Regions from separate parts of the Pseudoalteromonas sp. SWN29 genome, predicted to be linked through region 1. Evidence: predicted binding sites of a transcription regulator. Region 1 holds the regulator's gene; each other region holds the start of a gene.

Evidence for each region. The regulator LexA, encoded in region 1, represses DNA repair genes until DNA is damaged. The targets are predictions, from matches to a motif close to TACTGTATNNNNATACAGTA.
Region 2: the regulator LexA is predicted to act here: its motif matches at 1,160-1,179, upstream of ruvC (crossover junction endodeoxyribonuclease RuvC).
Region 3: the regulator LexA is predicted to act here: its motif matches at 1,934-1,953, upstream of uvrD (DNA helicase II).
Region 4: the regulator LexA is predicted to act here: its motif matches at 1,713-1,732, upstream of I6F53_RS18765 (SulA-like leucine-rich domain-containing protein).

The regions. Positions count from the first base shown of each region.
Region 1 covers NZ_JADYXE010000018.1:14,254-17,470, reverse strand. Annotated here, with positions in the region: gene coxB (cytochrome c oxidase subunit II) at 1-551, opposite strand, end outside; gene lexA (transcriptional repressor LexA) at 1,023-1,640, opposite strand; gene I6F53_RS08715 (PaaI family thioesterase) at 1,808-2,248, shown strand; gene I6F53_RS08710 (hypothetical protein) at 2,249-2,629, opposite strand; gene I6F53_RS08705 (hypothetical protein) at 2,943-3,217, shown strand, end outside.
Region 2 covers NZ_JADYXE010000038.1:13,321-16,537, forward strand. Annotated here, with positions in the region: gene I6F53_RS14470 (ABC transporter permease) at 1-1,098, shown strand, start outside; gene ruvC (crossover junction endodeoxyribonuclease RuvC) at 1,230-1,754, shown strand; gene ruvA (Holliday junction branch migration protein RuvA) at 1,757-2,374, shown strand; gene ruvB (Holliday junction branch migration DNA helicase RuvB) at 2,382-3,217, shown strand, end outside.
Region 3 covers NZ_JADYXE010000075.1:3,390-6,606, forward strand. Annotated here, with positions in the region: gene uvrD (DNA helicase II) at 1-1,869, opposite strand, end outside; gene I6F53_RS19115 (hypothetical protein) at 2,173-2,397, shown strand; gene I6F53_RS19120 (YacL family protein) at 2,514-2,882, shown strand; gene dut (dUTP diphosphatase) at 2,935-3,217, shown strand, end outside.
Region 4 covers NZ_JADYXE010000070.1:1,863-5,079, forward strand. Annotated here, with positions in the region: gene I6F53_RS18755 (diguanylate cyclase) at 1-674, shown strand, start outside; gene I6F53_RS18760 (YchJ family protein) at 738-1,217, opposite strand; gene I6F53_RS18765 (SulA-like leucine-rich domain-containing protein) at 1,247-1,690, opposite strand; gene I6F53_RS18770 (tetratricopeptide repeat protein) at 1,989-2,453, opposite strand; gene I6F53_RS18775 (NCS2 family permease) at 2,572-3,217, shown strand, end outside.

The sequences.
Region 1 (3,217 bases):
TCAGAGGTCATTAAAAAACGTACTTTTTGGTTTATTGGCAGTACAAGCGGTTTATCTACTTCAAGTAAATAATTAGGATTTTTATCTGCAAGATTCGCTATTTCGTCTTGAGGGGTGGATAAAATAGAATAAAATGCGACGTCTTCGCCCATATATTCATAGTGCCATTTCCATTGCGAACCTGTAATTTTAATAGTGAGATCAGCTTTGCTGGCATCTTCCATTGCAATTAGGGTTTTAGTGGCTGGTACTGCCATAGCAATTAAAATAACGAATGGAATAGCTGTCCAAAGTATTTCTACTTTAGTGCTTTCGTGAAATTGGGCAGGTACAGCCCCTTTAGATTTACGGTGATGAATCAGTGCCCAAAACATAATTGCGAACACTATCACCCCAATCACACAACATATTATAAATATGGTCATGTGCAGCTGATATACATTATTGCTTATATCGGTTACGCCTTTGCGCATATTGTACTGGCTGTTAGCCAAAACATGCTGCGGAAAAACAATCAATACAAGCCACAAGGTAGAGGTCAGTTTACCCATGTGACGGCTCCTTTGATGCTATTGCGAGTGCGAAGAGGCATACGGCTTAAACGCCAATTCGTTATTTTTATTATTTAACCAATCTTGTTTTTTTGACTGGTATCGCTGCCCCAACAAAGAGTTTGTATATTGTGTGTTCTCAAAACTGAAAAGCTGTGAGTTATTGTTAGTTCAGCACACTAATAATTAGCTAAAAAATGAGCAACAAGCAAGCTTTAGTATAAAAAACAACCAGGTGATATTAAGTAATTAATAAAAAACCAGCAATCAACTAGACAACTAAAAGTTCAAAAAACGAGCAAAACAAAGGGGTTTAACGCTTTAGGGAGGGGGGGAGTATGAGTTCAAAAAAGTTTACAGCTTAAATAATTAGTTCGCTGTTTAAGCTATATTTTTAGTACGAATTTTAAAACAAAAATGCGCACTAAAAAGTGCGCATTAATAAATTGATTGTTTAAAGCAATCTAAAAACTACATCCAATCGGCATTTCTTATTACGCCAACAGCTAGGCCTTCAATGTTAAAAGACTCATTCTCAAGGTCTACTTCAATAGATTCAAAATCGTCGTTTTCAGCATGAAGTAACACTTTACGACCCGCTTTCTCAAGACGTTTTACAGTTACGTCTTCGTCTAGGCGCGCAACAACAACTTGTCCGTTTTCAGCGGTTTGAGTACGATGTACAGCAAGTAAATCGCCATCCATAATACCAATATCCTTCATGCTCATACCATTAACGCGTAGTAAAAAATCGGCGGCGGGTTTAAACATTAATGGATCGATTTTACAGTGACTTTCAACGTGCTCTTGCGCCAAAATAGGTGAACCAGCAGCAACACGCCCTATAAGTGGTAAACCTAATTGTTCAGGCTCTTCTTCTTCAATTAATTGAATACCACGGCTTGCACCTGGTTTCATTTTAATTGCGCCTTTTTTAGCAAGTGCTTTTAAATGTTCTTCTGCAGCATTGGCACTTTTAAAACCTAGTGTTTGCGCTATTTCAGCACGTGTAGGAGGCATACCAGTGTCTTTAATAAAAACTTTAATTAGTTCGAGTATTTGAGCTTGGCGGTTCGTTAATGGTCGCATACAACTGGTTTTCCATACAGTACATTTAACTGTGAGTATATACAGTTAAATAAAAATCGCAAATTTAAATTATGTCTTAAAATAGCCAAAGTAATTTCACTTGTGTACATTTTAGGGATATAACTAAAGCTAAGTTTAAAAATGATTAAAAAGGCAAAGGAGTCGTTATGAGTATTTGGTATCAACCTATTACTTTAGAGTTTTGCAAACAGCTAGATGAAGGTATTAATGGTCAAGGTACGCTGATGAAAACTATGGGGATAGAAATCACAGAAATTGGTGATGATTACTTAGTTGCAACTATGCCTGCCATACCTGAGCATCATAACCCAATGGGAATGGTTCACGGTGGTGCTAATGTTGTACTTGCCGAAACAGTAGCGAGTTATGCTGCTAACTTTGTTGTCGATTTCACAAAATTTTACTGTGTAGGGCAGGAAATTAGCGCAAGCCATTTAAAAGCATCTCGCAATGGTACTTTAACTGCCACGGCAAGAGCATTTCATATTGGCAAACGTAGTTCAGTATGGGAAATAAAAATTACAAATAGCCGCAATGAGCTGTGCTGCGTATCAAAAATGACCGCAGCAGTCGTAGAGCGAAGATAGTTACTTTTCGATTGGGTAAATTGTAATTTCCATACCCGCACCAATCGCAGATATACGTAATAATGTATCTGCATCTAAGGCTTGGTTAAAGCACTTAGGAGATGTGCCTGATTCAAAGCCAATATCAAACGTTCTACGTGAACAACCTAACCATTGCTTTAGCGCGTTACGCGAACACGATTCAATAAGTTCACATATATGGTTTATTGCTTTATCAGGCGTGCTAACTTCACCTGTAGCTTCAATACGCGCTAATTGACGGTATTCGTCTTTGTCATAATGTAAAATCGTCGCGACTTTCTTCAAATCTGCCACTAGCAAACTAATATCTTGCTTTGATTCAAGCTCAAGATCTACATTTAAAAATTGAATTTCCGACATCGTTTCGTATTTATCCTCTAATAATTTCATTGCAAACTTTAACGCAGTTTTACCGTTATACCAAATCAACTATGCCCTATTAACCACTTTATATGGATATTTCGCAGCTTTTAAGTATTTTTTAGCATTTAAAGCTAGCTGGATATCAAACATCCAGCTCAATTAGACAAATAAGTCATGTTAGGAATTTAAGTGTAATCTTTTTTATTTTTAAATGATTACAGTAAGCTATAGTTTAAACTGCGACAAAATGTCGCAGTAACTAATCCCATTAATGTAATAAACTAACTTCTAAAAATAATAAGACTAAAACATGAATAAAAAAATATTTAAACATGCGCGCAAGTTACATAAATGGTTAGGTTATTTATTAGCACTACAAATTTTAGCATGGTTGCTAGGTGGCTTAGTTATGAGCGCAATTCCACTTGATAAAGTACACGGCAAACATCTAGCAACAAAAGTACTTAGTAAATCATTTACACAAGCCGACTACCCAACATCACTTGATAATATTACGTCGCAAGTCGCTAACCCAACACAAATATTATTTGAAGGTTTTTTAACTACACCTCTTATTACCGTTAT
Region 2 (3,217 bases), on a different contig from region 1:
CAGTTAATTAGTTTTTCGTTAGCGATTAAATTACTGCTGTTTTTAGTGGTACTTAAAAACGATATGATATCTGATTGGCAATCGCAACTACCAAACGATGCGCCTAATGCATTTTTAGTTAATATAACGCAAAATGAGCTTGGGCCAATTAATGAATATTTGGCACAAAAAGATATTCAGGTATCGGAGTTTTATCCAACTATTCGTGGGCGCGTAAATGCGGTAAACGGCGAGTTGGTTGCGCGTTCTGTATCGCTGCAAGACAACGAGAAAAAAGACGAAGAAGCACGTGCAGGTATTGGCCGTGAGCTAAACCTTACATGGCTTAAAGATGTGCCTGACCAAAATGAAGTAACACAAGGCGCGTGGTTTGGTGAAAATGCAACAGCCGAAGCCTCAGTAGAGGAGTCGATGCTCGAGCGTTTAGATGTTGAAATAGGCGATACGCTTACATTTTTAATTGGTTCGCAGTCGTTCGACGCTAAAATTACCAGTGTTCGTAAAGTTAATTGGGCCACGCTTAAACCTAACTTTTTTATTATTTTAAGCCCCGATGTACTTGCAGATTTTCCTGCAACGTATATTTCGTCGGTACGCATAAACCCAGAGCAAAAGCGTGACTTTAGCCAGTTATTGCGCACTTACCCAACTATTACAGCCATTGACATTGACAACTTTGTTAAGCAAATACAAACAACTATTTCGCAAGTATCACTCGCTATTGGGTTTGTACTGGCTATTGTTGTGCTGTGTGGGGCGCTTGTACTTATATCGCAAGTGCAAGCTAGCTTGGGTGAACGTATGCAAGAAATTGTAATACTTAGAACACTTGGTGCTAAAAGCCGATTAATTAAAAACGCGACCCTGTATGAGTTTTTATTACTCGGTGGTTTAGCCGGTTTAGTTGCCGCATTTTTTAGTGATATAGCGCTTTTAATTGTGCAGCAACAAATGTTTGATTTAGCCGGTAAGCTACACCCGCATATATGGATTATTGGGCCGGTAGCGGGCGGCGTATTTGTAGCCGGTTTAGGCTATTTAATGATTGCCCGAACACTTAAACAAAACACTCAAGGATTAGTGCGTGCCCTAGGGTAAGCTTAAACTAACATGCTCCTTTAAATGCCCACCTAACATGTGGGCATTTTTGTTTTCTTTGTACTGGTAATTTATACAGTGCTCTGGCATTATTAGCGTAATTTAAAAATAACAATAATGAGAATGCAAGTTTGGCCATTATTTTAGGGATCGATCCTGGTTCACGTTTGACCGGATATGGCGTTGTTGCCCACCAAGGTTCTAAATTTACATACTTAGGCAGTGGCTGTATTAAGTTAGCCGATCATCCTTTTCCGGTTAGGCTTAAAATGATTTACCAAGGCATTACACAGCTTATTGAGCAGTTTTCGCCAGAAACCTTTGCCATTGAAAAAGTATTTATGGCGCATAACCCCGATTCTGCTTTAAAACTAGGCCAAGCTAGAGGCGCAGCTATTGTGGGCGCTGCAATGGCCGACTTACCCGTATTTGAGTATTCAGCAAGGCAAATTAAGCAAGCGGTAGTAGGAAACGGTGGCGCAGATAAAACACAAGTGCAACACATGGTAAAAAATATTTTAAAACTACCCGGTACACCACAAGCCGATGCAGCTGATGCACTGGCTATTGCTATTTGCCATGCCCATTCAGAACAAAATTTAATTAAACTAGCGGGTAGCGCAAGCAAAACCGTTAGAGGACGTTTAAGGAAATAACTATGATAGGCCGCTTAAATGGTATTTTAGTCGAAAAACAGCCACCAGAAATCTTACTCGAAGTAAGTGGTGTAGGTTACGAAGTACAAATGCCAATGACCTGTTTTTACGATTTACCAAAAATTGGTGAAAACGCGATTGTTTACACTCACTTTGTAGTGCGCGAAGATGCTCAGTTATTATTTGGTTTTAATAATAAAGTTGAGCGTGCCTTATTTAGAGAGCTATTAAAAGCAAATGGCGTAGGACCAAAACTTGGTTTAGCTATTTTGTCGGGTATGTCGGCTAAGCAATTTGTGAGTTGTGTGAATAACGAAGACTCAACATCGCTTGTTAAATTACCGGGTGTAGGTAAAAAAACAGCCGAGCGTTTAGTACTCGAAATGAAAGACAGATTAAAAGATTGGGGCAATGATTTATTTACGCCATTTAGCGACAGCGCAGTAATAGAGCCAATGAGCGATGCGACAATAGCTAATAACGCAGCCGATGATGCCGTATCGGCACTGCTTGCATTAGGTTATAAATTGCCACAAGCTCAAAAAGCAGTAAAATCGATAAGCAAACCCGATATGTCTACTGAGGTTCTTATTAGAGAATCTTTAAAATCAATGTTGTGAGTAACCCATGATTGAAGCGGATCGCTTAATTGATGCGACTGAAAAAACAAATGAAGACTCTATAGATCGTGCAATAAGGCCTAAACTTTTAGCCGATTACAGAGGCCAGCCTCATGTTAAGCAGCAAATGGAAATTTTTATTGAAGCTGCTCGAACCCGTGGTGAAGCGCTCGATCATTTATTAATATTTGGCCCTCCAGGGCTTGGTAAAACCACGCTTGCAAACATTGTGGCCAACGAATTACACGTAAGCATTAAAACAACATCAGGCCCAGTACTTGAAAAAGCGGGCGATTTAGCCGCACTACTTACTAATTTAGAAGAAGGCGACGTACTGTTTATTGATGAAATACACAGACTAAGCCCGCAAGTTGAAGAAATACTCTACCCAGCGATGGAAGACTACCAGCTTGATATAATGATTGGTGAAGGCCCAGCTGCGCGTTCTATTAAATTAGATTTACCAGCATTTACACTCATAGGTGCAACCACGCGAGCAGGCTCACTTACATCGCCACTACGTGACCGTTTTGGTATTGTGCAGCGATTAGAGTTTTATTCAGTAGAGGATTTATCACATATAGTAGGGCGCTCTGCACATTATCTTGGTTTAGAAATGTGCGACGACGGCGCAACCGAAATTGCACAACGCTCGCGCGGCACACCGCGTATAGCTAACCGCTTATTGCGCCGCGTACGTGATTACACACAAGTAAAGTCTGACGGCACAGTAAACGCCGAGGTAGCTAAGCAAGCCCTTGATATGATTGACGTAGATAAAAGCGGTTTTGATTATATGGACCGAAAATATTTACTCGCCATAATTGAAAAATTTATGGGCGG
Region 3 (3,217 bases), on a different contig from region 1:
TTTTTCTTGCCCGTATAAGCGGCGACTCTCAGCATGGCTAATGTATAACTTATCCATTGCTCGTGTCATGCCTACATAACAAAGGCGGCGCTCTTCTTCTAAACGGCCAGACTCTTCGTTACTTTGCTGAGAAGGGAACATGCCTTCTTCTACGCCTACCATAAACACTAACGGAAACTCTAAGCCTTTAGCTGAGTGAAGCGTCATCATTTGTACGGCGTCTTCGTGCTCTTCTGCTTGCCCTTCACCTGACTCAAGTGAGGTATGTGCTAAAAAACCTTGTAAAGGCGAGCTGTATTCTTCGTCTTCAGGAAGTTCGTACTGGTCACATGCGCTAATTAGCTCTTCTAAGTTTTCTACGCGAGCACGGCCTTTTTCGCCTTTTTCAGCTTGGTACATTGCCATCAAGCCTGAGGTTTGAATTGTGTACTTGGCTTGCTCATGTAAAGTTAGATCGCTAATTTTATCTTCTATTTGTTCAACGAGCTCTACAAACTTACTTACTGCGCCAGAGGCACGGCCAGATAAATGCTGTTGTTCTACAATTGCTTTTGCGGCATACCAAAGCGGTAACGATTCTGCTCGTGCACAGTCGCGTATATGGCTCAATGTTTTGTCGCCAATACCGCGTGCTGGCGTATTAATTACACGCTCAAATGCGGCATCGTCTTGACGATTACCGACTAGGCGTAAGTACGACAACGCATCTTTAATTTCTTGTCGTTCGAAGAATCGCATACCACCATAAATACGGTATTTTAAGCCTTCTTGCAGCATGGCTTCCTCGAGTACACGAGATTGCGCGTTACTACGGTATAAAATTGCTGCATCTTGCAGCGCATTACCTGCATTTAACCAGCTTCGTAATTTGCTACTTACAAAGCGGGCTTCGTCTAACTCATTAAATGCTGCATAAATAGAGATTGGCTCGCCATCGTTACCGTCGGTCCACAAGCTTTTACCCATACGTTCTGAGTTATTTTGAATTAATGCGTTAGACGCTTTCAAAATAGTTGCAGTTGAACGGTAGTTTTGCTCCAGACGAATGGTTTCTGCGCTGAAGTCAGTTAAAAAACGTTTAATGTTTTCGATTTTAGCACCACGCCAACCGTAAATGCTTTGGTCATCGTCGCCTACAATCATAATGCTATTTGTATCGCCAGCAAGTAATTTTAACCACGCATATTGAATGGTATTTGTATCTTGAAACTCATCTACTAGCATATGGGCAAAGCGTTGCTGATAATGGCGTAGTAACGTAGGGTTATTTTTTAATACTTCGTAGCTACGTAGTAATATTTCAGCAAAGTCTACTAAGCCTGCGCGATCGCAGGCCTCTTGATAGGCGGCGTAAACACGCAGCATCATTTGCTCATTAATATCGTATGCTTGAATATCTTTAGGGCGAAGTGCTTCATCTTTTTTGGCGCTTATGTACCAGCCAAATTGTTTAGCAGGCCATTTTTTATCATCAATATTCATCGATTTTAATAAGCGCTTGATCATCCGAAGCTGATCGTCAGAGTCTAAAATTTGAAAGGCTTCTGGTAAGTTAGCTTCACGGTGATGAGCACGTAAAATACGATGCGATAAACCATGGAACGTACCAATCCACATACCACCTACAGGGGCTTTTAGTGTTTCTTCAACGCGGCTACGCATTTCTTTAGCTGCTTTATTAGTAAAGGTAACTGCAAAAATACTGTAAGCAGAGGCTTGCTCAACTTGCATAAGCCACGCAATACGATGAACTAACACTCGTGTTTTACCAGACCCAGCACCTGCTAATACCAGCATGTTTTGTAGTGGGGCTGCAACGGCATCGCGTTGTTTGTCATTTAAGCCATCGAGTAATTGTGAAACGTCCATCGTTACGCCTTTTTAATCAATATTGTGGGCAGTATAACAGGTGTTTTTGTTAGGCTAAATAAAATACTGTTTTTATAAACAGCTATTTATAAAATAGTGTTCAAAACGAGTGACTTGCTACTTATTTAAACAAGCGGAAAAGTGCAAACGCATAACAGAAATTGCTAATTTGACCTAAATTTAGCAAAATTTACTAACTCCTTAAATCTAGACTAATTTAACTATTTGATTTGTAAGCTTTAATAAATTGGCATAAAGTGTGTAAGTAAATAATTATAAAATTAAATAAATACAGAGGTTAGTATGGCAGATCAAGGTTCTGGCGGTAACGTAATTGCAGCAATATGTAATATATTTTTTCCTGGTTTAGGTCAGTTAGTACAGGGGCGTATTTTAGCCGCTATATTTTTTGCACTCGCTATTATAATAAGTTACGCACTAGTTTATGTGCTTGTAGGCTTTGTACTTGTGCCTATTATTTACTTATGGTCGATTATTGATGCTGCGCGTTATAGATCGCGAAGTTAACGGCTTTAAAGTTTATTAAAATAGCGCCCTTGTGGCGCTATTTTGCTTTATATGTCCTGTGGTTTACGGGCGTTTACGTATATAATTACGCAATGAAAGATTTACAGGCAAACCCTATGGAATATCAATTTATTCGCGATCCTATTAGCGGGTTACGTATTAAAATAAGTAGCGAACATGCCATTATTGGTCGCTGGCTAAACGAAGAAATAGGCAAAGAAAAAGTAGCCATGGTGCAAGCGCTTATTACATCGGTGAGTTCAAGCTATGAGCCGCTAACGCTAAAGGGTCAAGAAATAGATTTAATCCTAACGAAAGACGAAGCATTATTTGAAGCCCATGCACTTCATCAAGATAGTGAAGACCTAATCGCGTATCAAGATGACGATTTAGCACTTGAAGAAAATGGTTTAAGCAGTGGTTGTGGTTTTGAAGATTTTATTGATTTAATTGATTCTTGGCATGAGTTTACGACTGGTCGTTAAGTTATATTATCTATATTATTTTTATAAATTTATTTAGAGTAGAAAATTTAAAATGAAAAAAGTTGAATTAAAAATTGTAAATCCTAAAGTCGGTACTGAAATTCCTATGCCAGAGTATGCTACAGATGGCTCTGCTGCTATAGATCTTAGAGCTTGTATTGATGATATTTTACAAGTTTTACCGGGTGAGACAAAATTAATACCTACTGGTATTGCTTTAAATATGCAGGATACAGGAATGGCTGCTACTATTTTACCTCGATCAGGTTTAGGTCATAAACATGGGATTGTGCTGGGTAATTTAGTCGGATTAATTGATTCAGATTACCAAGGTG
Region 4 (3,217 bases), on a different contig from region 1:
AAAATAATACTGAAACACAAGATATCCCTGTTATTTTTGTTACATCCTTTGAAAACGAAGAAAGTGAGTGCTGGGAAGCTGGAGCTGTTGATTTTATTAAAAAGCCAATTAATACAGAAACATTATTTAGGCGAGTTCGTGCACATATAACATTAAAATTACAGCACGACTTACTCAATCAAAAAGTATTTTTAGATGATTTAACTAAAGTGTTTAATCGGCGCTATTTTGATGCACACTTTAGTAAAATGGAGCGAAGTGCCTTACGAGAAAAAGTCGATTATGCGCTACTACTTATCGATATAGATTACTTTAAGCAATACAACGATATTTATGGTCATGTGCAAGGTGATACGGTATTAAACCTTGTTGCACAAACTATTACTAATAGTTTGCAAAGGCCAACAGATTTTGTAGCGCGTTATGGCGGCGAAGAGTTTGTAGTTGTTTTACCTCATACAAGCACTGAAGGTGCAATTTGTGTTGCCGATAAAATCAAAAAAAATATAATCGACTTAAAAATTCTTCATAAATATTCAGAGTACGGGTTTGTTACCATTAGTATTGGCGGCTCAACATTACAACCTTACGAAAGTAATAAAAATACGTTACAGATCGCAGACGAAAAAATGTATGAGTCTAAAATGCAAGGGCGTAACAAAGTGTGTTTTTAAGCTGAGCTAGCGAATAAAGCTCGTGATACTTAAAAACACTTTATAGGTAATCAAATAAAATTATTACACGCTATGACATTTTTTATATTTTTTATTACTACCGCACGGGCAATCATCATTTCTGCCCACTTTAATATCTTCAACTGGGTATATAGCACCATCTAAATAACGCCATTTGGAATCTTCTTTAATAAACTGCGATTTTTCGTGAAGTTCACAAAATAAGTTTTGATAAAAATATTGGGCTTTAAATTCTACATTGCCAGTATCTTCATCATGGCTTGAGCTAATTACATCAAGATTGATAAATCGACAACTGTTAGCAAAATCATTGATTTCTTTAACCGGGTTTTCAGCTTGTTTTTCTTTTGCGTAGGTCTGATAAACATATTTTGCATTTTTAATAACATAGGCACTAAATCGTGAGCGCATAAGTTGTTCTGGAGTGTCAGCTTGCTTAACAGATAAGTGAAGCGGCTCGCAGCAATTGGCATAATCGTGCCCACTGCTGCAAAAACATAATGTGGTATTGAGTGAGGTCATAATAATAATACAGAGTCTAAAACATTAGTTTAACAAGCTTGTTGGGCGAGTGGTATCTCTGTTGTTTGAGCATTTTTAGTAAAACAGTATAGTTTTGTATTCGTTTTACTCAAATCGAACGATAGATTAGTAAGTAATTGGTTATTAACTATATCGGTCCAGGTAATTACCGCTGCAAAATTTCCGTTATGTAATGCAGAGTTTAATACATACTCTAAATTTACTAGGTGTTTTTGCCTAATTACTAAGAGTTTACTTGTATCAATAGAGCATGAGTCAAGTAAAGCTTTACTCGGTACATGGTCTGGAGCAATTAATAACGTCCAAGCATTAGAACTATTGTACTGATGTAATACTTTTAAAAGCTCAAAGGTCGCTGAAATTTCATCTTCAATCTGAATCAAATTTACGCAATCGCTTTGCTCATCTTGTTGGTAACTTTTAACTGTTCTTACGGTAATAGTCTGTAACATAATTTCACTCACTGGGTTTTTATACAGTATTCATATACAGTAGTTTATACAGTGTTTTCGTGCAAGCCTTTTATGCTATTTATTTGTACAGTTATTCAGCTTTTGATCATTGTTTTTATTTTTTAAATTTATAATTCTTTATTAATCAGCTTGTTATAGGGTTGTTTTTGAGAAGGTATTCTAAAAATAAATTTTTGAGTAATGTCTTAATTTTCGGGTTTTATACTGTATAGAATTGTCTTTGTAACCATATACAGTACTTTCAAACACTGTATACAGTACTTTTTTCATAGTTAGCCTATGTGTTTTCACTCGTGCGAGGGATCATCTGAGAAAACTGGAGTTGATGGATTTGTTCGTACAAACTTGCTGCATAACATTGGGCATCTTTAAATCGCTTAGTTTCAATATGCTTACGTATATCTGTAACCGCTGCAGTGGCAGGGGCGTATCCCTGACTACTTGCCAAGCTTAACCAAGCTACAGCATGAAATACACTTTGTGGCACGCCTTCACCTTTCACAAAAAATAAACCTAAATAAAACTGTGCTCTTTGGTTTCCTGCCATTGCAGCAAGGCGCATCCATTTTGCTGCTAATGGGGGTTGATTATTTTTTAAATAATATAGGGCTTTATTTAAAGTACTTTGCTCATTTTTTTTATTATCAATAGGCACAGAAGTATTTTCAGGTTGAGTCACAAAACCTAAAATATTATCTAGTTGTTGCGCTAAGTCTTGCTCGCAAGGTGTTGTTTTAAGCATATTGGTTAATTTATTATTTTAATTACTTTAATAGTTTAGTATATAGCAAGGTAAAATGTCCTGTAAAAGATAATTTTTATGTTAAAATCCCGCCACTTTTTACTATCACAAGTTTATTATGTTTGAAGCCTTATTTAAACTGAGCGAAAATAATTCAACAGTTAAACGCGAGTGCGTTGCTGGCCTAACTACCTTTATAACTATGGTATACATTGTATTTGTAAACCCGGCTATGCTTGCTGAAACAGGGATGGATCAAGGGGCTGCATTTGCAGCAACATGTATAGCAGCTGCAATAGGCTGTTTCATAATGGGTTTGTGGGCTAATTATCCATTAGCATTAGCACCTGGTATGGGACTAAATGCTTTTTTTACTTATGGTGTCGTATTAGGAATGGGTTATACCTGGCAAGCCGCGTTAGGGGCTGTATTTATGTCGGGTTGTATATTTTTATTTTTAAGTTTATTTAAAGTCAGAGAGTGGATTATTAATGCCATACCTCTGGTGCTCAAGCGAGCTATCGCAACGGGTATAGGTGCTTTTTTAGCATTAATTGCGCTTAAAAATGCAGGCATTATTGTCTCAAGCCCAGCAACATTAGTGCAGTTGGGCGACATTACTTCTCCAGGGCCGTTATTGGCTATATTAAGCTTCTTTGTAATAGCTGCGCTTTTATACCGCGATTTTAAAAGTGGCGTACTTATTAGTATTTTATTAGTGACTGGTATTGCCCTAAGTTTTGGGCTTGTTGAATATCACGGTG